Regions from separate parts of the Streptomyces sp. NPDC049597 genome, predicted to be linked through region 2. Evidence: riboswitches for the same ligand, from Rfam matches in the RefSeq annotation. Region 2 holds a riboswitch; each other region holds the start of a gene.
The links. A riboswitch is a leader RNA that binds a small molecule or an ion and turns the genes downstream of it on or off. The one in region 2 is predicted to bind thiamine pyrophosphate.

Region 1 (7,852 bases), on a different contig from region 2:
CGGCCACCGGGACGTGGCCGCCGACGGGGTTGCGCATGAGCACTAGAGTCCCTTGATCTTGATGGTGATCGTGCTGCCCTCAGGGGCCTCGTCGCCGCCCGCCACCGACTGGCTCTCGACCGTCTCGCCGAGGAACGGGAAGTTCTTCTTCACGTCCACCACGAAGCCCGCCGCCTCCAGAGCCGCGGTGGCGTCGTCGACGCTGTCGCCCACCACGTCCGGAACCTCGACCAGCCGCGGTCCCTTGGACACCGTGAGCGTGATCGTGTCACCGGCGGCGAGCCGTGTGCCCTCCGCGGCGGACTGCCGCGCGACCGCACCCGCCTCGTGCGGCGAGTTGATCCGCTGGGCGGCCACCTTCACCTTGAGACCGGCTTCTTCGAGCTCGGCGGTGGCGTCCTGAACGGACTCCCCGGTGACGTCCGGGACGTCGATCGGCGCGCCCTTGCTGACCACGAGCGACACCGCGGTGTCCGGGCTGCGGCTGCTGCCCGCCTCGGGATCGGTGCCGATCACCGAGCCCCGGGGCACGCTGTCGTCGAACTTCCTGGTCACCACACCCGGTGCCAGGCCCGCCGCGCGCAGCTCGCGCTCGGCCTCGGCGAGCGGCCTGCCGACGACATCCGGCACCTGCACGATCCTCGGGCCGCGCGAGACGATCAGCGTGACCGAGCCGTTGCCGCGGATGCGCTCGCCCGTGGCGGGATCGCTGTCGATCACCGAGCCGCGGGGGACCGTCTCGCTGAAGTCGTGGCGGACCTTGCCCGCTTCGAGACCGGCCCGGTCGAGCTGCCGGCGGGCGTCCTTCTCCGTCTTGCCGATCACCGCCGGGACGCGGGTGAACTGGCCGGAGTTGATGTACCAGACGCCCGCGCCGATGCCGAGGAACGCGACGACGGCGACGATCAGGGCGAACACGCCGCGGCGGGCGAGCGGGCCCCGGGCGGGACCGGGCCGCCTCTCGGGCGGCCGTGAGGAGGGCGGCGGCATGGTCAGCCGCGCGGTGTGATGGACCTTGGGCTGCTCGCGGGGCAGCGCGCGGAGGATCACGTCCGTGGGCGCGTCGTCCGGGGCGGTGTCCGCGGGGGCGTTCTCGCCGCGGGCCTTCGGCGGCACCGCGTCCAGCTGCTCGTCATCGAGTGCGGCACGCGCCTCACGGGCCTGCGCCAGGAGGGCGACCGCGTCGTGCGGCCGGATGTCGGGGTTGCGGGCGGTCGCGCTCGCCACGAGGTCGTCCAGCTCGACCGCGAGACCGGGCACAAGGGCGGAGGGAGCGGGGACGTCCTCGTTCAGGTGCTGGTAGAGCACCTGGGCGGGGGTGTCGCCGGAGTGCGGCTTGCCGCCCGTGAGCATCTCGTACAGCACGACACCGCAGGCGTACACGTCGGCGCGGGTGTCGGCCGTGCCGTACTCGATCTGCTCGGGCGCGAGGTACGAGACGGTGCCCAGCACGGTGCCGGAGGTGTTGGTGACCGAGCCGACCGCGCGGACCAGCCCGAAGTCGGCGACCTTGACCCGGCCGTCGTCGCCTATCAGGACGTTCTCGGGCTTCATGTCCCGGTGGACGAAACCGGCCCGGTGCGCGGCGCCGAGCGCGGCGAGCACGGGCTCCAGGATGTCGAGGGCTGCCCGGGGCTGGAGCGCGCCGCGCTCGCGCAGGACGTCGCGCAGGGTGCACCCGGCGACGTACTCCATCGCCAGATAGACGTACGCGCCCTCGGCCCCCTGGTCGAAGACCCCGACCACATTGGGGTGCGCCAGCCGGGCCACGGACTTCGCCTCGCGGATGAACCGCTCCACGAACGTCGCGTCGGTGGCGAGGTCGGGGTGCATCACCTTGAGCGCGAGGACCCGGTCGAGCCGGGTGTCGACGGCCCGGTAGACCGTGGCCATGCCGCCGACGGCGATACGCGCGTCGACGCGATAGCGGCCGTCGAGCACCTGCCCGACGAGGGGGTCTGAGAGGGTCGTGTCCACCCGGCGATTCTACGAGGCCGGACCGTTCGCTCCGCCCGCCCCGGAACCGCTTGCAGCGCACCTGTGACGGTTGTCGTGAACCTGCGGGGGACGTGCTCCCGGGGCAGACCCCGCTCCCGTGCCCGGCCCGGCGGCCGTCGAGGTACGGCCGGCAGCCACAGGGGCGGGGGCGGGGGAGACCCGGTTCGGGTGAGGACACAGCCGTGCGGCGGCCCCACCGCTCCGACGGGGTCAGAACGCGGGGCGCTCCGGGTCCAGCAGCGCCCGGCCCTCCGTCGGCGACGACGCCTCCGCGAAATGGCGGCGGGGGATGCGGCCCGCCCGGTGTGCGAGGCGGCCGGCCTCCACCGCGTGACGCATCGCCTCCGCCATGAGCACCGGCTCCTGCGCCCGGGTCACCGCCGACGCCAGCATCACCGCCGCGCATCCCAGCTCCATCGCCAGCGCCGCGTCCGACGCCGTGCCCGCGCCCGCGTCCAGGATCACCGGTACGCCCGCCTGCTCCGTGATCAGCTGGAAGTTGTGCGGGTTGCGGATGCCGAGCCCGGACCCGATCGGCGAGCCCAGCGGCATGATCGCCGCGCAGCCCACGTCCTCCAGCTTCCGCGCCAGCACCGGGTCGTCGTTGGTGTACGGCAGGACCGTGAAACCGTCGTCGACCAGCGTCTCGGCCGCCTCCAGCAGTTCCACGCCGTCCGGCAGCAGCGTGCGCTCGTCCGCGACGACCTCCAGCTTGATCCAGTCCGTGCCCAGCGCCTCCCGCGCGAGCCTCGCCGTCAGCACGGCCTCACCGGCGGTGAAACAGCCGGCCGTGTTCGGCAGGACCTGGATGCCCAGTCCGGTCAGGACGGACAGGACGGACCCCTGCACGGTCGGGTCGAGACGCCGCATCGCGACCGTGGTGAGTTCCGTGCCGCTCGCGATCAACGCGCGTTCCAGTACGTCGAGGCTCGGCGCCCCGCCCGTACCCATGATCAGTCGCGAGGTGAAGGTGGTGCCGCCGATGGTGAGACGGTCGTCGGCCACGGCGCTCAGCCTCCCTGCACGGCGGTGAGGATCTCGACACGGTCGCCGTCGCCGAGCCGGGTGTCCGCCCACTGGCTGCGCGGGACGACGGTCTCGTTGACGGCGGCGGCCACACCCGAGGGGGCCGTGGTGAGGGCCGCCACCACGGTGTCCAGGGTGGCGCGGTCGGCGAGCTCGCGTGTCTCGCCGTTGACGGAGACGTTCATGCGGGCTGCTCCTGACGTACGCGTGCGCCGGCGCGGGCGAACCGGCGGGGGCTGAACGGGTCGGCGAACTCCGGTACCCGACCGCTGGTGAGCGCGTCGGCGAGCACGTCGCCGGTCACGGGCGTGAGGAGCACGCCGTTGCGGTAGTGGCCGGTCGCGAGCAACAGCCCCGGCAGCTCGGTGAATCCGAGCATCGGCGCGTTGTCCGGGGAGCCGGGGCGCAGCCCGGAGCGCGTCTCGGTCAGCGGCAGTTCGGTGATGCCGGGCACCAGTTCGTGCGCGTCCCGCAGCAGTTCGTACACGCCGCCGGCGGTGACGGTCGTGTCCCAGCCCAGCTCCTCGCTGGTCGCGCCGACCACGAGCTCGCCGTTCTCGCGCGGCACCAGGTACACCTGGCTGCCGCGCACCACCGCCCGCACCGTGCGGGACAGGAAGGGCGCGTACGGGCCGGGCACCGTCAGCCGCAGGACCTGACCCTTCACGGGCCGTACGGGAGGCAGGACGTCGTCGGGCACCCCGCCGAGGCGGCCGCTCAGGCTGCCGCCCGCCAGCACGACCTGGTCGGCGGCGAGTTCCGTTCCGTCGTCCAGGACCGCGCCCGTGGCGCGGTCGTCCACGACCAGCAGCCGCTCCGCCCAGGCGCGACGGAAGCCGACCCCGGCCCGCTCGCAGGCGACGACCAGTGCCGTGGCGAGCCGCCGCGGATCCACCTGGTGGTCCCCGTCGACGCGCAGGCCGCCGCGCACCACCGGCGCGAGCATGGGCTCCAGGCGGCGGCACTCGCGACCGGTCAGCCACTCCGACTCCAGGCCCGAACGGCGTTGCAGGGCGTGCAGTTCCCGCAGGTGCGCGCGGTCGTCGGTGTCGAGGGCGACGGCGAGTGTGCCGCACGCGCGGTAGCCCACCGACAGTCCGCTCGCCTCCTCCAGCTCGGCGGCGAACGCGGGGTAGCGCCGGGCCGATGCGAGGTTCAGACCGAGCAGTGTCTGCTCGCCGTAGTGGAGTTCGGTGACGGCGGCCAGCATGCCGGCCGCGACCCGCGCGGCCCCGCCGCCGGGCTCCGGATCGACGACGGTCACGCGCAGCCCGCGCTGCGCCGCACGCCAGGCCGTGACCAGGCCGATGATCCCGCCCCCGACGACGAGGACGTCGGGTGCGTCTGGTGTACGAGACATGGGCGTCCAGCCCCTCCCTTCGCCGGCATGACCCGGATCAGGTTCGTACGGTCGGAGGCCGCCAGCCTCCCTCTCAGCCCGGTGCGTCCGGGCTCCCGCGAGTGCCTTACGGTGGCCACCCTAACCCCACGCCCAGGCGCGCAGTAAGGGAGCCGCCGTCCCCCGGCGCGGGTGTGCAGGAGGTGGACGCAGTGGCGATATCGCTCGACGGACTGGTGCTCGCGCCGGTGGCGGACCAGGCCCCGGGCCAGGTCGGCACCCGCACCCGGTTCCTCTACCACGAGGAGCGGGGGCGGATCTGGGCCGAGTACGAAGGCGGCGACGTGGTGCGCGGCCACCTCGTGGGCACGCGCGTGGGGGACCGGCTGGACTTCCGTTATGTCCAGTTGAAGACGGACGGCGCGACCTCCAGCGGCCACTGCCTGTCCACCGTCGTCGAACTCCCCGACGGGCGGGTGCGCCTGGAGGAGGCCTGGGAGTGGGAGTCGCAGGAGGGCAGCGGGACCAGCGTCGTCGAGCAGCTGCTGCCTGAGGGACCGTCAGAAGCCTAAGGTGGTCCGGTGAGCGAGCACACGCAGGAGCAGGCAGGGGACGGACGGCGCGTCGTCGTGGTCGGCGCGGGCATGGCCGGGGTGCAGACCGCGGTCGCCCTGCGCGAACAGGGCTTCACCGGACCGGTCACCCTCATCGGCGCCGAACCGCACCAGCCGTACGACCGGCCGCCGCTCTCCAAGGCGATCCTGCTCGGCACGGCGGAGGGCTCCGCGTTCGACATCGACTTCGACGCGCTCGGCGTCGACCTGCGGCTCGGCTGCGAGGTGACCGGCGTACGCCCCGGGGCGCACGAGGTGGACACCGCCGCCGGACCCGTCCCGTACGACGTCCTCGTCCTCGCCACCGGAGCCGAGCCCGTCGCCCTGCCCGGGACCGCTGGTGTCCCGGGCGTCCATCTGCTGCGCACGCTCGACGACGCGGCCCGGCTGCGGCCCGTCCTCGCGCGGCAGCACGACATCGTGGTGGTCGGGGCGGGGTGGATCGGCGCGGAGTTCGCGACCGCCGCGCGCGAGGCGGGCTGCGCGGTGACCGTCGTGGAGGCGGCCGACCGTCCGCTGGCCGGCTCCCTGCCCGCCGAGGTCGCGGCGCCCATGGCCCGCTGGTACGCCGAGGCGGGTGCCGAGCTGCTCACCGGCGAGCAGGTGGCCGCCGTCGAGCCGGGCACGGTGGTGCTGGCCGGATCGGGGCGCAGGATCGCGGCCGGGGCCGTCGTCGTCGGCATCGGCGCCAGGCCCGCGACCGCCGCCCTCGCCGGCAGCGGCATCGAGCTCGGCCCCGACGGCGCGATCGTCGCCGACCGGCACCTGCGCACCTCCGCGCCCGACGTCTACGCCGTGGGGGACTGCGCCTCCTACCCCTCGGGCCGCTACGGCACGCGGCTGCTCGTGCACCACTGGGACAACGCCCTGCAGGGTCCGCGTACGGTCGCGGCCGGCATCCTCGGGGCCGCCCCGGTCTACGACCCGGTGCCGTACTTCTGGTCGGAGCAGTTCGGACGTTTCGTGCAGTACGCGGGCCATCATCCGGCGGGCGACACGCTGCTGTGGCGCGGCGCCCCGGCCGTGGACGCCCAGTGGTCGGTGCTGTGGCTGCGCGAGGGCGTGCTGGTCGCGCTGCTCGCCGTCGACAGGCCGCGTGACCTGGCACAGGGCCGCAGGCTCGTGGCGTCCGGCGCGCGGCTGGACCCGGCCCTGGCCGCCGACCCGTCCGTCCCCCTGAAGGCGGCGACCGCGTAGGCGTCGGCTACCGGCTGTCAGTCGCAGATGGCAGGCTTGTTCCTGTGACCGAGATTGACGCAAAGATCGATGCTCTCGTCCCCGCCTGGCTCCACCTGCCCGACATCGCGGAAATGCTCGATGTCGAGGTGACGCGCGTGCGGCAGCTGGTCAAGGAGGGCCAGCTCATCGCCGTCCGCCGTGGTGAGAACAGGACACTGCAGGTGCCTGCCGCCTTCATCGACGGCAACAAGGTGGTCAAGGGCCTCTCCGGGACCCTGACGCTGCTGCGGGACGACGGCTTCACCGACGAAGAGATGCTGGAGTGGCTGTTCACTCCCGACCCGACCCTGCCGGGCACCCCGGCGCAGGCCCTGAGCGAGAATCGCGGCACGGAGGTCAAGCGCCGGGCTCAGGCGCTCGCCGTCTGACGTCCGTCCCGACGTCCCCGTCCTGACAGGACGGCCTCGTCCCGAACCATCGGAGCGCGCGGGTACGGGCGGGAGCCGCACGGCCCCCGCCCGTACCCGCGCGCCGCTCATCACCCATCCTGCGGGGGGAAGCACCATGTCCACGGCTCGCGAACTGCTCGGCGACGCCCGCCTGTACCTGTGCACGGACGCCCGGAAGCGCCAGGGCGACCTGGCGGAGTTCCTGGACGCCGTGCTCGCCGGCGGCGTCGACATCGTCCAGCTGCGCGACAAGGGCATGGAGGCGGGCGAGGAGCTGGAGCACCTCCGGGTCTTCGCCGACGCCTGCCGGCGCCACGGCAAGCTCCTCGCGGTCAACGACCGGGCGGACGTGGCCCACGCCATCGGCTCGGACGTGCTGCACCTGGGCCAGGGCGACCTGCCCGTTCCCGCCGCGCGGGCGATTCTGGGCGAGCGGGTGCTCATCGGCCGCTCGACGCACGCCGAGGCCGAGGTGGACGCGGCCGCCGCCGAGCCCGGCGTCGACTACTTCTGCACCGGCCCCTGCTGGCCCACCCCCACCAAGCCGGGCCGCTTCGCCCCCGGCCTCGGTCTCGTGCGCTACGCGGCCTCGCTCGGGAGCGACCGGCCCTGGTTCGCGATCGGCGGCATCGACGCGTCCAACCTGGACGAGGTGCTGGACGCGGGGGCGCGCAGGGTCGTCGTCGTACGGGCGATCACGGAGGCCGACGATCCGGCCGCGGCGGCCGCCGGTCTGGCGAAGCGGATCAGGGAGCGCAGCGCCTGAGCGGGCGGACTGACACGGGCGCGGCGGGCCGCCGGTGCCGCCACGGTGTCTCACGGGTGTCCAGAGTATGGACACGAGACAGGCAAAAGGCGACAAAATCCCCTGATCTGGTTGGGTGACCCGCCAGGCCTGGCTAACCTGCCCGTATGGCCCTCGGCACTGCTTCCACAAGGACGGATCGCGCGCGCACCGTGCGCGACATGCTCGCGACAGGCGAGACGACGTACTCCTTCGAGTTCTTCTCGCCCAAGACGGACAAGGGCGAGAGGAACCTCTGGAACGCGCTGCGCAGGGTCGAGGCGGTCGCGCCCGACTTCGTCTCCGTCACCTACGGCGCCGGCGGGTCCACCCGCGCCGGCACCGTGAAGGCCACGCAGAAGATCGCCGCCGACTCCACCCTCACCCCGGTCGCCCACCTGACCGCCGTCGGCCACTCCGTCGCCGAACTGCGCAACATGATCGGCCAGTTCGCCGACGCGGG
Region 2 (7,852 bases):
CGGCCGGCGCGCCGTACGGGCCGGGTCGACGAGCCTCAGCGCTCCCTCGCGGCGCCGCACGACCCGGGCATGGACGGCGAGGACGACGCAGACGGCCAGGAACTGCAGCATGGTGAGCACGGCCGCCGTCGGCAGGTCGAGCATCTCGGCAGTCTGCCGGTAGATCTCCACTTCGAGGGTGGAGAAGGAGGGGCCGCCGAGGATCTGCACGACGCCGAACGAGCTGAAGGTGAACAGGAAGACCATCAGCGCCGCCGCGGCGAGGGACGGCACGAGCGCGGGAAGCGTCACCCGCCGCCAGGCCGCGAGCCGCCCGGCGCCGAGCACCCGCGCGGCCTCCTCCTGACGCGGGTCGAGCTGCGACCACAGGCCGCCGACGGTGCGGACGACCACGGCGTAGTTGAAGAAGACGTGCGCGAGCAGGATGGCCCAGACCGTGGTGTCCAGGCGTATGCCCCACAGCTCGTCGAGCAGCCCGCCGCGGCCCAGCAGGGCGAGGAAGGCCGTGCCGACGACGACGGTCGGCAGCACGAACGGCACCGTGACCACGGCGCGCAGGAGGCGCTTGCCGGGGAAGTCGAGCCGGGCGAACACGTAGGCGCCGGGCAGGGCGACGAGCAGGGTGAGCGCGGTGGAGGCGAGCGCCTGCCAGGTGGTGAACCACAGGACGTGCAGGATGTCCGGACGTGCGAGGACCTCGCCGAACCGCCCGAACTGCCAGGCGCCCCCGACGCGCAGGCCGCGGCCGACGATCGCGGTGACCGGATAGGCGAAGAAGACGGCGAAGAACGCGACGGGGCCGGCCATCAGGGCGAGCCGCGCCGCGTTCCCCCGCAGGGATTGCCCTACTTCAGGACGAGCGAGGACCACGACCGGATCCACTGCTCACGGTTCTCGGCGATCGTGCCGGGAGCGACCGTCTCGGGCTTGTCGACGACCACACCGTGCTCGGTGAACAGCTCGGGCAGCTTGGTGCCCTCGACCACGGGGTTGACGAACATGGTGAGCGGCATGTCCTCCTGGAACGTCCTGGTGATCAGGAAGTCCAGCAGCGCCTTGCCTCCCGCCTCGTTCTTCGCGCCCTTGAGCAGACCGGCGAACTCGATCTGGCGGAAGCAGGTGCCGGTCGCGACACCCGTGGGCGCCTCGGCGGGCTGCGGGTCGGCGTAGAGGACCTCGACCGGCGGGCTGGAGGCGTACGAGACGACGAGGGGACGGTCGGCCCCCGCCTTCTTCCCGCCGGCGGAGCCGGAGAACTCCTCGTTGTACGCCTGCTCCCAGCCGTCGACGACCTTGACGCCGTTGGCCTTGAGCTTCTTCCAGTAGTCCTGCCAGCCGGACTCGCCGAACGCGCCGACGCTGCCGAGCAGGAAGCCGAGTCCGGGCGAGGAGGTCGCCGGGTTCTCCACGACGAGCAGGTTCTTGTACTCGGGCTTCGTGAGGTCGGCGAAGGTCTTCGGGGGCGCGAGCTTCTTGTCGGCGAAGAACTTCTTGTCGTAGTTCACGCAGATGTCGCCGGTGTCGACGGGCGTGACCCGGTGCTTGTCCGCGTCGAGCCGCGCCTCGTCCGCCACCTGGTCGAGCCCCTTGGCCTCGTACGGCGTGAACAGGTCGTTGTCGAGGGCGCGGGAGAGCAGGGTGTTGTCGACGCCGAAGAAGACGTCGCCCTGCGGGGAGCCCTTGGTGAGGATCTCCTTGTTGAGCGCGGCGCCCGCGTCCCCGCTCTTGAGGACCTTGACCGTGTACCCGGTCTGCCGGGTGAACTCCTTGAGCACGGCGTCGGACGCCGCGAAGGAGTCGTGGCTGACGAGGGTGACGGTCTTTGACGCGCCGCCGGTGCCGGACCCGGAGTCCTCGGACTGTCCGCCGCAGGCCGCGAGGGCGGTGACGCCGAGGGCGGCGGCGAGCGCCGTGCCGGTGGCACGCCGAAGCTGGCTGTTCATGATGGTGCTGACTCCCTACGCCGGTATGACCCGGATCAGGTCCGAGGGTCTGCGGCCCCGGCGCGTCCTGACGCGCCCCTGCCGCACTCTCAGCGCTGCTGCGCTCCCCTGTCGGAATGTTTCGATGTTCATTTGTGCGAACGCACAGGGCACAGTATCAGCCACACGGCTGACGGCCCCCGGTCACCGCTCCTGCGCTGCCAGCTGCCCGCAGGCGCCGTCGATCTCCTGCCCCCGGGTGTCCCGGACGGTGACCGGTACGCCATGGGCCGCGATGGCCTCGACGAACGCCTTCTCGTCCTCCGGCCGCGACGCCGTCCACTTGGAGCCGGGCGTCGGGTTCAGCGGGATCAGGTTGACGTGGACCCTCTTGCCCTTGAGGAGGCGGCCGAGCAGATCGCCGCGCCACGCCTGGTCGTTGATGTCGCGGATCAGCGCGTACTCGATGGAGATCCGGCGGCCGGACTTCTCCGCGTACTCCCATGCGGCGTCGAGGACCTCGCGGACCTTCCAGCGGGTGTTGACCGGGACGAGGGTGTCGCGCAGCTCGTCGTCCGGTGCGTGCAGGGAGACGGCGAGGCGGCACTTGAAGCCCTCGTCGGCGAAGCGCAGCATCGCGGGGACGAGGCCCACCGTGGAGACGGTGATGCCGCGCTGCGAGAGGCCGAGACCGTCCGGCTCGGGGTCGGTCAGCCGGCGGATGGCGCCGACGACCCGCTTGTAGTTGGCGAGCGGCTCACCCATGCCCATGAACACGATGTTGGACAGCCGGGCGGGGCCCCCGGGCACCTCTCCGTCCCGCAGGGCGCGCATGCCGTCGACGATCTGGTGCACGATCTCGGCGGTGGACAGATTGCGGTCGAGACCGGCCTGCCCGGTCGCGCAGAACGGGCAGTTCATCCCGCAGCCCGCCTGCGAGGAGATGCACATCGTGACGCGGTCCGGATAGCGCATCAGGACGGACTCGACGAGCGTGCCGTCGTGGAGGCGCCACAGCGTCTTGCGGGTGGTGTCGTTGTCGCAGGAGATGTGCCGCACGACCGACATCAGGTCGGGCAGCAGCTCCGTGGCGAGCTTCTCCCGCGCGGAGGCGGGAATGTCGGTCCACTGCGCCGGGTCGTGCGCGTAGCGCGCGAAGTAGTGCTGGGACAGCTGCTTGGCGCGGAACGGCTTCTCGCCGATCGCGGCGACGGCGTCCTTGCGCTCGGCGGGTGAGAGGTCGGCAAGGTGCCGCGGGGGCTTCTTGGCTCCGCGGGGCGCGACGAAAGTGAGTTCTCCGGGCTTGGGCATGGTGCTACCAGTGTCGCAGACGGATCCCTGTGGCCAGGGGCCCGAGCCGCCGGTGCTGGCCGTCCCGGCCGTCCGGGTCGTCTCCGGCGGCCCGGGACGGTCCGGAGACGACCCGGAGACGGCCCGAGATCCATCGCTGGAGACAGGGCGTCACTGCCGTGAGCGAGTACCGGTCATGCCGTGTTCTGCCGAGAGATTCAGCACAGGCCGGTCACTGATCGCAGACTCGTCCCAGCCGTTGATCGAAGCGCTGGAAGCGTCGAGGGGGGATCTCCCAGCCTCGGCCGACCTGGCCGAGCGTCAGCACGCCTCGGACCCACGTCCCACGGACCGTGATCTCCTCGTCCCGGTAGCGTCCGCGCGTCGTGAACGTGACCTGCTCGCCCTCAAGGACGTACCGCGCCACGTGCACGCCCGGGATCACGTTGTCTCTGCGCAGCCAGCCCGCCAGAGTCTCTGCGCTCGAGGGCTGAGGGGCGGGTCGTACGAGCACGTCCAGGACGGTGCCGTCCGGGTAGAAGCGGAACACCTGCGTATCAGCGGCGAAAATCGCGTTGAGCGGTGGTGCCTTACGGCGCTGCCTTCGCCTGGCCACACTGCCTCCCCGACTGTGCGTGACGACCCGGCGCCCGCTCAGGGCCGCTCACCCCCGTGTATGGCCGGGTCAAGCGCCGTACTGGCGGGCTCTGGGTGCGCGCCCTCCGGGCTCGGGCAGGGTGCTGCCAGTGTCCCAGAGACGCGACAAAGGGCCCGCCGCCCCTGTGGACGACGAGCCCTCACGCAGAAGACCGCAGGTCAGCCGGCGCCGACGAACAGCACCAGCAGCAGCCACACCACCGGGGCCGTCGGCAGCAGCGAGTCCAGCCGGTCCATGATGCCGCCGTGGCCGGGGAGCAGGGTGCCCATGTCCTTGATGCCGAGATCCCGCTTGATCATCGACTCCCCGAGGTCGCCCAGCGTCGCGCTGGCCGCGACCGCGAGACCGATCAGCAGACCCTGCCACCAGGTGCCGCCCTCGACGAGGAACTGCATGCACAGCGCGCCCGCCGCCATCGCGAAGGCCACCGCTCCGAGCAGCCCTTCGCGGGTCTTGCCGGGGCTGATGCGCGGCGCGAGCTTGTGCTTGCCGAAGCGCCAGCCGACCGCGTACGCACCGGTGTCGCTGACGACCGTGAGCACCAGGAAGGTGATCACCCGTTCCGGCCCGTCGTCCGCGCTGAGCATCAGCGCCACGAACGTGGCGAGGAAGGGCACGTAGAAGGCGGCGAAGACACCTGCCGTGACGTCCCTGAGGTAGCCCTCGGGCGGCTCGGTCATACGCCAGACGAGCACCGCGAGCGCCGTCAGCGCCATGGCCACCCAGGCGCCCTCGGCCCCGCGCACGTAACCGGCCACGACCATGGCCGCGCCGCCGACCGCGAGCGGTACCAGCGGCGCCTTGATCTGCTTGCGCTCCTGCAGGCGCGAGGTCAGCTCCCACAGGCCGACGACGACGGCGACGGCCACCACGCCGACGAACACGGCCTTGACGATGAAGAGCGACGCGACGATCACCGCGCCGAGCCCCACGCCGACCCCTATGGCCGCCCGCAGATCGCGGCCGGCCCGCTTCTTGTTCGGCGGCTGCGGCTGCTGAGGCGCTGCCGGCGGCGGGCTGGGCATGGGCTCCTGCGTGTTCTCGTCGCGGAACAGGGGGCCACCGGGCCGTGCGGCCCCCTGGTCGCGGTCCTCGCGGCCGGCCCGGCCGCTGGGTCCCTCGGGGGATTCGGCGTCTCTACCTGCGTCGGGAAAGTCCGGCCCGATGGGCATGGGCTGCGTCTTTGATGTATACCGTGCGTCGTGCCCATCGTAGGCGGGACCCGCCGGGAGGGGCCCCTGCTCGGGCGGTGGCCATGCACCGGCGTATCCGGCGCCGTGCGAGGCCCCCCAGGAAGAGTCGTTCATCAGACCTCGAGCAGCTCGGCTTCCTTGTGCTTGAGCAGCTCGTCCACCTGCGCGACGTACTTCGCGGTGGTGTCGTCGAGCTCCTTCTCCGCACGCCGGCCCTCGTCCTCGCCGACCTCGCCGTCCTTGATGAACTTGTCGATGGTCTCCTTCGCCTTGCGGCGGACGGAGCGGATCGAGATCTTGGAGTCCTCGGCCTTCGACTTGGCGACCTTGATGAACTCCTTGCGGCGGTCCTGCGTGAGCTCCGGGAAGACCACGCGGATGATGTTGCCGTCGTTGCTCGGGTTGACACCGAGGTCCGAGTCGCGGATCGCCTGCTCGATGTTGCGCAGAGCGGTCTTGTCGAACGGCGTCACAACGGCCATCCGCGGCTCCGGGACCGAGAACGACGCCAGCTGGTTGATCGGGGTCAGGGCACCGTAGTAGTCCGCCACGATCTTGTTGAACATCGCCGGGTGCGCACGTCCGGTGCGGATCGCGGCGAAGTCATCCTTGGCGACCAGGACGGCCTTCTCCATCTTCTCCTCGGCCTCGAGGAGGGTCTCTTCGATCACCACTTGCTCCTGCGTGTCTTGAGTTGGGCCCGGCATCGGACTGGGCCGGCGGAACCTGCGTCGCGTGTTCCCTGCACGGTGTACGACCGGCAGGGCGTTGTCCATCCCCCGAGGGCGCCCCGAGGCCCTCGGGTCAGGCCCGGGTGTCCCGGTCGCTCACGAGCGTGCCGATCTTCTCACCCCGGACCGCCCGAGCGATATTGCCCTCGGCGAGGAGTTCGAAGACGAGGATCGGGAGAGCGTTGTCGCGGCAGAGGGTGATGGCGGTGGCGTCGGCGACCTTGAGGTTGCGGGACAGCACCTCGCCGTACTCCAGCGCGTCGAACTTCACCGCGTCCGGGTTGGCCTTGGGGTCGGAGTCGTAGACGCCGTCGACACCGTTCTTCCCCATCAGCAGTGCTTCGGCGTCGATCTCCAGGGCGCGCTGGGCGGCGGTGGTGTCGGTGGAGAAGTAGGGCATGCCCATACCGGCACCGAAGATGACGACGCGGCCCTTCTCCAGGTGCCGTACGGCACGCAGCGGGATGTACGGCTCCGCGACCTGACCCATCGTGATGGCCGTCTGCACACGTGAGTCGATGCCCTCCTTCTCCAGGAAGTCCTGGAGGGCGAGGCAGTTCATGACGGTGCCGAGCATGCCCATGTAATCCGAGCGTGCCCGGTCCATGCCGCGCTGCTGGAGTTCGGCTCCGCGGAAGAAGTTTCCGCCGCCGATCACGACGGCGATCTCTGCGCCGTCGCGGACGACCGCTGCGATCTCCCGTGCGATGGCGTGCACGACGTCGGGGTCGACGCCGAGACCGGTGCCGCCGGAGAAAGCCTCTCCTGACAGCTTCAGCATGAAGCGGCCGGCCTTTTTGTCGTGGTTGTCGTCGCCTTGTACGGCGCCCTGGTTCATGGAGATCTCCTCGTGCACATGCGAAGAAGGCCATTGCCGTTGGGGTCATGCTGTCCCTGCCGGCAATGGCCTCCTCGTCAGATCTGCGGTCGTCCGGCGCTGGCGCGGGCGACTGCTTCAGACCCTACCCGGGTCCGGGGTCCGTCGCGTACGGACTCAGATGCCGACCTTGATGCGGCTGAAGCGCTTCAGGGTGACACCGGCCTCGTCCAGGATCTGCTGGACGGACTTCTTGTTGTCGAGCGCGTACGGCTGGCCGAGGAGGGTGGCCTCCTTGAAGAAGCCGTTGACCCGGCCCTCGACGATCTTCGGCAGAGCGGCCTCGGGCTTGCCCTCGGCGCGCGTGGTCTCCTCGGCGACGCGGCGCTCGGCCTCGACGACCTCGGCCGGGACGTCCTCGCGGGAGAGGTACTTCGGGGCGAAGGCGGCGATGTGCTGGGCGACACCCTTGGCGATCTCGGCGTTCTCCTTGTCGAACTCGACGAGAACACCGATCTGCGGGGGCAGGTCGGGCATGGTGCGGTGCATGTACGCCGTGACGTAGCCACCGGAGAACTGCGCGAAGCGGTCCAGGACGATCTTCTCGCCGAGGTTGGCGTTGGCCTCGTCGACGTACGCCTGCACGGTCTTGCCGGGCTCGATCTCGGAGGCGAGCAGCGCCTCGATGTCCGCCGGGGAGGTGGCGGCGACGTGCGCGGCGAGAGCGTTCGCCACTGCCTGGAACTTGTCGCCCTTGGCGACGAAGTCCGTCTCGCACTTCAGCTCGACGATGACACCGGAGGTGTTGTCGTCGGCGATCAGGGAGACGACGGCACCGTTCTCGGCGGAGCGGCCCTCGCGCTTGGCGACGCCCTTCTGGCCCTTGATGCGCAGGGCCTCGACGGCCTTGTCGACGTTGCCGTCCGACTCGTCCAGCGCCTTCTTGCAGTCCATCATGCCGGCGCCGGTGAGCTCGCGGAGCTTCTTGACGTCAGCGGCGGTGTAGTTCGCCATGAGTCTGAGTTTCTCTCTCGAAGTCTGAAAGATCTACGAAGATCTGGAAGATCTACGGGTGGACGGCGGGGGCTGCACGCCCCCGCCGTCGTCAACCGAACCTGTGAAGGTCAGGCCGTAGGTCAGGCCTGCTCGGCCTCGGCGGCCGGAGCCTCAGCGGCCGGAGCCTCGGCAGCGGCCTCGGCCGGCTTGGCCTCGTCAGCCTTGTCGGCGTCCGCCTTCTTCTC
Region 3 (7,852 bases), on a different contig from region 2:
CTTGATATTCATTGAGTTTGAGCTCTAATGATCATGCAAAAACGTGCCTGTCAACGCCTGCATATGCGACCGGCCAGACCCACCGCGCGAGCCCTACTATCGGCTCGCCATGACAGCAGCAGGGAAGCACCAGGTGAGCCGGACGGACACATCCCGCCGGGGCAGCCGGCAAGGCCGGGCGGGCATCCGGGACGTCGCCGCCGCAGCCGGAGTCTCCATCACAACTGTCTCCGACGCGCTCAACGGCAAAGGGAGACTCCCGGACGCCACTCGTCGGCATGTCCGCGAGGTCGCCGACCGGCTGGGCTACCGCCCTTCCGCCGCGGCCCGCACACTCAGAACGGGGAAATCGGGCTTAATCGGCCTGACCGTGACGACCTACGGGGATGAACCTTTCACCTTCACGGAATTCGCGTACTTCGCGGAAATGGCCAGAGCTGCCACGTCCGCCGCGCTCGCCCGCGGGTACGCGCTCGTCATCCTCCCCGCCACCTCGCGCCACGACGTCTGGTCGAACGTCGCCCTCGACGGCACCGTCGTCATCGACCCCTCCGACCACGACCCCGTCGTGACCGAGCTGGTGCGCCAGGGCCTGCCCGTCGTCTCCGACGGCCGCCCGGCCGGTACGCTCCCGGTCACCGCCTGGGTCGACAACGACCACGAAGCCGCGGTACTCGACCTGCTCGACCACCTCGCCGCCGCCGGCGCCCGCAGGATCGGCCTGCTCACGGGCACCACCACCGACACCTACACCCGGCTGTCGACCACCGCGTACCTCGACTGGTGCCAACGGGTCGGCCAGGACCCGGTCTACGAGTCCTACCCGGCGCACGACCCCTGCGCGGGTGCCGTCGCCGCCGACCGGCTGCTCGCCCGGCCGGACCGGCCCGACGCCGTCTACGGCCTCTTCGACCCCAACGGCACCGACCTGCTGGCCGCCGCCCGGCGGTACGGCCTGCGCGTCCCCGACGACCTGCTGCTCGTGTGCTGCAGCGAGTCGACCGTGTACGCCACCACCGAGCCGCCGATCACGACGCTCTCGCTCAAGCCCCGCCGGATCGGCACGGCCGTGGTCCAGCTGCTGATCGACGCCATCGAGGGGGTCGACGAGGACCGGCCGATCGAGCAGGTGATACCGACCGAACTGATCGTCAGGACGTCCTCACAGCGCCGTCCTCCGCGCACCACGGTGAGCGCGCCGCGGTCCCCCACGAAGGACTAGACCAACCCAATTGGGGCGAAAGGGCCGATGAACCAGGGGTGCGGAAGGATTCACCACCCCTGGTGCGTCACACACCGCCGGGCTCATTCCTATGATGGGCGAACGACACCGCGGACCACCCTCGACCAGGCTGGGCCGAGAGGTGAACGGCGGCGCGACGGTGGTGGAGGGGTCGATGACTCAGGGGGCCGGTCAAGGACCCGTGGTGCGGACGGCAACGCTGCGTGATTTCCGCGTGCCGCCGTACGCGCAGGTTCCCGTGCAGTCGCAGTCCGTGGACCCCGGCCACGCGGGCCACCCCGGCAACGCGTTCCCCGAGGGAGAGCCGCCGGAGGGCTACACCCCCACCGCGCGCGACCTTCCCGTGATCACCCGCGGCGGACCGGGCGACACCGTCCAGGTGCAGGTCACGGTGGACGACCAGCCGGCGCCCGACGGCCTCGGCCCGCTCTACGTCGTCGGCGACGTCCACGGCTACCTCGACGAACTCGTCGCCGCCCTCGCCGAGAAGGGCCTCATCGACTCCGAGGGCCGCTGGTCCGCGGGCAACGCCCGGCTCTGGTTCCTCGGCGACTTCACCGACCGCGGCCCCGACGGCATCGGCGTCATCGACCTCGTCATGCGGCTGTCCGCGGAGGCCGCGGCCGCCGGCGGCTACTGCAAGGCGCTCATGGGCAACCACGAGCTGCTGCTGATCGGCGCGAAGCGCTTCGGGGACACCCCCGTCAACTCCGGTGCGGGCACCGCCACCTTCCAGGCCGCCTGGCTGCTCAACGGCGGCCAGAAATACGACATGGACCGGCTGCAGGACGTCCACCTGCAGTGGATGGCCCGGCTCGACGCGATCGTGGAGGAGGACAGCCATCTGCTGCTCCACTCCGACACCACCGCCTACCTCGAATACGGCTCGACCATCGAGGACGTCAACGACGCGGTGCACGCGATCCTCACCCGTAATGACGCCGACGAGTGCTGGGACCTGTTCCGCAAGTTCACCAAGCGCTTCGCCTTCCGCGACGAAGGCGGCCCGCAGGCCGTGCGCGAACTGCTGTCCGCGTACGGCGGCACGCGCGTGGTGCACGGCCACAGCCCGATCCCGTACCTCCTCGGTGAGGTCGGCACCGAGGACGGCGAGGACGGCGAGCGTCCCGTCGTCGAAAGTCCCCATGTGTACGCGGACAATCTGGCCATCGCCATGGACGGCGGAGTGACCATGGCCGGAAAGCTTCTTGTCCAGCAGCTCCCGCTGCGGGGCTGACCGGGGCGGCGGCAGGCGATTTACGGAAACCCCCTGTCACGCCGTGGCGTAACCGCTCTACCATCGGCCTATCCGTAGCAGGCTCTCCTCCGTTTCCGCCCAACTGCCCGGCACACACGGGCGGTCCGGCCCTACGGAGCATCGGGGGATGCACATGAACAGCGCTCCGCACCTGCTGACCGAGGACCGCGCCGAGTACGAGCGGGTCCTCGACGGCGCACTGCGCGACGCCCGCGAACGTCAGGATCCGGCCGCCGTGCAAGCGCGGCTGAGCCCCGAACAACTGCGCGCCATGGCCCTGAGCGCGACGGCGCTGATCACCGCCTCGGCCGCCGCCGAGTACGAGCACTATGTGAAGGTCCGCGCGGAGACGCGCGCGTCCGCCGCCGCTTCGGTGCACGGCTCTTCGCCCACCGCCCCGGCCGGCGAGGCGGCCGGGACCGGCGCCGGAGTCGCGGCCGTCGTCGCCGTCCTGGCGCCGCTCCTCGCGGGCACGGCGGCCGCGATCTTCCTGATCGTCGGCTACATCCTCAAGATGCTGAGCCCCACCCCGTCCTTCGCCGACACCCTGGTCTTCACCGGCTGGGTCTTCGGGGCGCTCATGGCCGCCGCCATTCTGGTGGCGGCCGTCGCGCTGCTGCTCACCGCCCTGCGCAACGGTGCCAGCCATGTCGCGGACGGGCGGCAGGAGGGCGAGCTGCCGGACGAGGTCCGGCTGGCCAAAGAGGCCTGGTGCGAGGCCCTGCTGGAGCGGGGCATCCTGCCCTTCCTCCGCGCGGCCCTGACCGACCCCGCCGCCACGGCGTCCCCGGCCGGTCCCCCGCACCGCGTGAACCGCATCCCCAAGGTCGGCTACAGCGGGCCGGACTTCTCCAGCCCGGCCGAGGGCCGTACAGCGGGCCGGCGTCCGACCTACACCAGTCCGGACTTCTCCAGCCCCGACTTCGGCGGCCCGGAGCACCAGCCGGACTGACCGCCGGCCCGCCCACCGGACCAGCGGGCACCGCCGCCGTACGCCCGGCCTCCGCCCGCGCCACCGACGTCCGCACCCGTGCTCGTGCACGAGGGCCGGACGGAAAGGGGCCGGACGCAAGGGGGCCGGGCGGAGGCGGCGGTCCGTGACCTGTGTCAGTCCGCGATGGGCAGGTAGACCCGGTTGCCCGCAGCGGCGAACTCCTTGGACTTCTCCGCCATGCCCGCCTCGATCTCCTCCTGGTTGCCGCCGTGCTGTCGGCGGATGTCCTGGGAGATCTTCATCGAGCAGAACTTCGGACCGCACATGGAGCAGAAGTGCGCGGTCTTCGCCGGCTCCGCGGGCAGCGTCTCGTCGTGGAACTCCCGAGCGGTGTCGGGGTCGAGGGCCAGGTTGAACTGGTCCTCCCAGCGGAACTCGAAGCGGGCGTCGGACAGCGCGTCGTCCCACTCCTGGGCGCCCGGGTGCCCCTTGGCCAGGTCCGCCGCGTGTGCCGCGATCTTGTAGGTGATGACGCCGGTCTTCACGTCGTCGCGGTTCGGCAGGCCCAGGTGCTCCTTGGGCGTCACGTAGCAGAGCATGGCCGTGCCCCACCACGCGATCATCGCCGCTCCGATGCCGGAGGTGATGTGGTCGTAGGCCGGAGCGATGTCCGTGGTCAGCGGGCCGAGCGTGTAGAACGGCGCCTCCTCGCAGATCTCCTGCTGGAGGTCGATGTTCTCCTTGATCTTGTGCATCGGGACGTGGCCCGGGCCCTCGATCATGGTCTGCACGTGGTGCCGCTTGGCGATCGTGTTCAGCTCACCGAGCGTCCTGAGCTCCGCGAACTGCGCCTCGTCGTTGGCGTCCGCGATCGAGCCGGGTCGCAGGCCGTCGCCGAGGGAGTACGTGACGTCGTACGCGGCGAGGATCTCGCAGAGCTCCTCGAAGTGCTCGTAGAGGAAGCTCTCCTTGTGGTGCGCCAGGCACCACGCGGCCATGATCGAGCCGCCGCGCGAGACGATCCCGGTCTTGCGGTTGGCCGTGAGCGGCACGTACGGCAGGCGGACGCCGGCGTGGACGGTCATGTAGTCGACGCCCTGCTCGGCCTGCTCGATGACCGTGTCCTTGTAGATCTCCCAGGTCAGTTCCTCGGCCCTGCCGTCCACCTTCTCCAGCGCCTGGTAGAGCGGCACGGTGCCGATCGGCACGGGGGAGTTGCGCAGGACCCACTCGCGCGTGGTGTGGATGTTCCGGCCCGTGGACAGGTCCATGACCGTGTCGGCGCCCCAGCGGGTCGCCCAGGTCATCTTCTCGACCTCCTCCTCGATGGAGGAGGTGACCGCGGAGTTGCCGATGTTGGCGTTGACCTTCACCAGGAACCGCTTGCCGATGATCATCGGCTCGATCTCCGGGTGGTTGACGTTCGCCGGCAGGACGGCGCGGCCCGCCGCGATCTCCTCCCGCACCACCTCGGGCGCGACGTTCTCCCGGAGGGCGACGTACTCCATCTCCGGCGTGATCTCGCCGCGGCGGGCGTACGCGAGCTGCGTCACCGCCTGCCCGTCCCGGCCCCGCCGCGGCTGACGCTGACGGCCGGGGAAGACGGCGTCGAGGTTGCGCAGGCCGCCGCGCGGCGAGGTGTGCTTGATTCCGTCGTCCTCCGGGCGGACCGGGCGGCCCGCGTACTCCTCGGTGTCGCCGCGAGCGACGATCCAGTTCTCCCGAAGCGGCGGCAGACCGCGGCGTACGTCCGTCTCGATGTTGGGATCCGTGTACGGCCCGGACGTGTCGTACAGCGTCACGTCCTTGCCGTTGGTGAGGTGCACCTTGCGGACCGGCACACGGAGGTCGGGACGCGAGCCCTCGACGTACCCCTTGTGCCAGCCGATGGACTTCCCGGCCTCGTCGTTCTGGTTCGAGGCAGGCGTGCGTGCGTCCGATACGGTCATGAGACCTACTCCCTACGCCGGCATTACCCGGTAACAGGTTCGGCGGTCGGCGCAGCTGTCCCGTACGGATGTACGAAGGTCAGCGCCCTCTCAGCCCGGTGCTCCGAGCTCCCGCGTGTGCAAAGGTGACACCACGCTAGCGTCACGTCTGGCGCGCTGAACAGAGGGCCCCTCTCGTTCTTGCGATGATCTGTCCGTGACCTCATCACCGCAGCACCCCGAACAGCAGGGCCACGACCACGGCCACGTGCACAGTCACGGGCCGGCGGCGCCCGTCTCCCAGCACCTTCGCAAGGTCATCGCCGCGGTGCTGATCCCCTTCGCGACGGCCGTTCTCGTCGGCCTCGCCGTGCTGTGGCCGGGCTCGGCGCCCGGCCACGAGCGCTCCGGCGTCGGCTTCGACCGGCAGACCGAGCAGGGCAGGGTGGTGAGCGTCGAGAGGGTCGACTGCAAGGACGTCAACGCCGGCCAGGTCCCGCCGACGGGCGACACCTCGACGCCCGAGGGCCGCGAGGCGGTCACCGCGCAGCGAGGAGACTGCGGAAAGGCCACCGTCGAGGTCACCACCGGCAAGGACAAGGGCCGGAAGTTCGTCGAGATCGTCCAGCCCGACGCGCCGCGTCAGTTGAAGGAGGGCCAGGGCGTGGTGGTGGCGTACGCGCCGGACGCGCCCCGCGATCTGCAGTACTCGGTGACCGACGTGGACCGCGGATTCCCGATGGCCCTGCTGGCGGGCATCTTCGCCCTGGTGGTCGTCCTGGTCGGACGCATGCGCGGCGTGATGGCGCTGATCGCGCTCGCCGTCTCGTTCGCCGTGCTGACGCTGTTCATCCTGCCCGCGATCCTGCAGGGTTCGAATCCGCTGATCGTCGCGGTGGTCGGGGCCAGCGCGATCATGCTCATCGCGCTCTACTCGTGCCACGGCATCACCGCGCGGACGTCGGTCGCCGTACTGGGCACGCTGATCTCACTGCTTCTCATCGGCCTGCTCGGCTCACTGTTCATCGGCTGGGCCAGTCTCAGCGGCAACACCGACGACAACACCGGCCTGATCAAGGGCCTCTATCCGAACATCGACATGAGCGGCCTGCTGCTCGCGGGGGTCATCATCGGCTCACTCGGCGTGCTCGACGACGTCACCGTGACCCAGACGTCGGCGGTGTGGGAACTGCACCAGGCCGACCCGGACATGGGGCCGCGCGCCCTCTACCGCTCCGCCATCCGGATCGGCCGCGACCACATCGCCTCGGTCGTCAACACGCTCGTCCTCGCGTACGCGGGCGCGGCGCTGCCGCTGCTGCTGCTGTTCTCGATCGCCCAGTCCAGCGTGGGCACGGTGGCCAACAGCGAGCTGGTGGCGGAGGAGATCGTCCGGACCCTGGTGGGCTCGATCGGGCTCGTCGCCTCCGTACCCGTGACCACCGCGCTCGCCGCACTCGTCGTGTCCGCGGATCGCCCGGGACGGGCGGCCGAAGGTGCGGCCGCGCCCGCACGGGGCGGCAGGGGGCGGCGCCGCAAGAAGTAGCGCGGCGGCCGATCACCGGCCGTCAGCCGGCGTTCTCCTCGGCCAGGATGCGCCCGAGCGCCTCCTCCAGGCTGACCTCGAAATCACCCAGCGCGAGCTCCTGGCCGAGCGGCACCAGCTTGTCCGTACGGTCGAGGAAGGCGACGAGCGGCGGAGCGCCGACGCGGAACAGCGCGGAATCGCTCCCGACGCGCAGCCGGATGTGGACGTCCGACAGCGCCTCGGCCCGGGTCGGCGCGATGTGCACGTCGCCGTCCCCGCTCGGCGTGTTGATCCCGTCGAGCAGGAGTTCCCGGCCGAAGGCCCAGGTCACGGGGGCGTCACCGGGAAGGTGGAAGGTCATCCGCACCGCGTACGGATCCGCGGTGTCGTAGCGCAGCTCCACCGGGATCCGGAAGGACAGCTCCTCGGAGACGAGAAAACTCATCAGAACCTCGGCCTGGACCGACTCGCGCATCACGTACCTCGCAGTAGCTGAAGCATGGAATGAATCGTGCTGACGAAAAAAGGAGGGAAACGGCCAGGAACGATCGCTGCCGGCTCTCTCGGCCTTGTCGACGCCATCGTGCTGGAAGCGGCAGCAGATCACAAGGAGTGATATTTCAGATACTGATAGAGAACGCCAGCGATGCCAGCAGGCTGCCGATCCCTGCCTGCAGCTGTTCAACTGCCGGGCCGAGCCTGGCCTCTTGGTGCACGGGGAGGGAGACGGCCATCGTCCCAGCCATGTCACCCGCTGTGATCGGAATGGCCGCGCAGACCGTGCCCATCGCGTACTCCTGGCGTTCGACGAGCGGTTCGCCGGGCACGGGGGATTCGGGCCGCTCCAGGAGCGCGGCACGGTCGCGCATCCCGCCCTCGCGGTGGACGGCCAGGTAGACGGCGACGTCGAACGCGTCCCGCCAGTGCGTCAGTGAGTCCTCGACGGTGCTGCGGCGACCGC

Region 1: linked by a shared signal. The riboswitch ahead of thiO (glycine oxidase ThiO) and the one ahead of AB0K02_RS19020 (thiamine ABC transporter substrate-binding protein) in region 2 are both predicted to bind thiamine pyrophosphate.
Region 3: linked by a shared signal. The riboswitch ahead of thiC (phosphomethylpyrimidine synthase ThiC) and the one ahead of AB0K02_RS19020 (thiamine ABC transporter substrate-binding protein) in region 2 are both predicted to bind thiamine pyrophosphate.

Annotation. Positions count from the first base shown of each region.
Region 1 is NZ_JBFAOY010000001.1:34,208-42,059, reverse strand. Features, by position in the region: gene AB0K02_RS00190 (deoxyribonuclease IV) at 1-37, opposite strand, end outside; gene pknB (Stk1 family PASTA domain-containing Ser/Thr kinase) at 43-1,977, opposite strand; gene AB0K02_RS00180 (thiazole synthase) at 2,209-3,003, opposite strand; gene thiS (sulfur carrier protein ThiS) at 3,009-3,209, opposite strand; gene thiO (glycine oxidase ThiO) at 3,206-4,384, opposite strand; TPP riboswitch at 4,382-4,493, opposite strand; gene AB0K02_RS00165 (hypothetical protein) at 4,576-4,935, shown strand; gene AB0K02_RS00160 (FAD-dependent oxidoreductase) at 4,945-6,174, shown strand; gene AB0K02_RS00155 (Rv2175c family DNA-binding protein) at 6,219-6,584, shown strand; gene thiE (thiamine phosphate synthase) at 6,721-7,371, shown strand; gene metF (methylenetetrahydrofolate reductase [NAD(P)H]) at 7,518-7,852, shown strand, end outside.
Region 2 is NZ_JBFAOY010000015.1:103,652-111,503, forward strand. Features, by position in the region: gene AB0K02_RS19015 (iron ABC transporter permease) at 1-807, opposite strand, end outside; gene AB0K02_RS19020 (thiamine ABC transporter substrate-binding protein) at 846-1,943, opposite strand; TPP riboswitch at 1,939-2,063, opposite strand; gene rlmN (23S rRNA (adenine(2503)-C(2))-methyltransferase RlmN) at 2,127-3,233, opposite strand; gene AB0K02_RS19030 (hypothetical protein) at 3,445-3,828, opposite strand; gene AB0K02_RS19035 (phosphatidate cytidylyltransferase) at 4,029-5,177, opposite strand; gene frr (ribosome recycling factor) at 5,177-5,734, opposite strand; gene pyrH (UMP kinase) at 5,868-6,632, opposite strand; gene tsf (translation elongation factor Ts) at 6,789-7,625, opposite strand; gene rpsB (30S ribosomal protein S2) at 7,748-7,852, opposite strand, start outside.
Region 3 is NZ_JBFAOY010000025.1:97,674-105,525, forward strand. Features, by position in the region: gene AB0K02_RS25540 (LacI family DNA-binding transcriptional regulator) at 110-1,222, shown strand; gene AB0K02_RS25545 (metallophosphoesterase) at 1,398-2,480, shown strand; gene AB0K02_RS25550 (hypothetical protein) at 2,629-3,453, shown strand; gene thiC (phosphomethylpyrimidine synthase ThiC) at 3,609-5,384, opposite strand; TPP riboswitch at 5,377-5,509, opposite strand; gene AB0K02_RS25560 (YibE/F family protein) at 5,581-6,909, shown strand; gene AB0K02_RS25565 (SsgA family sporulation/cell division regulator) at 6,932-7,366, opposite strand; gene AB0K02_RS25570 (helix-turn-helix domain-containing protein) at 7,512-7,852, opposite strand, start outside.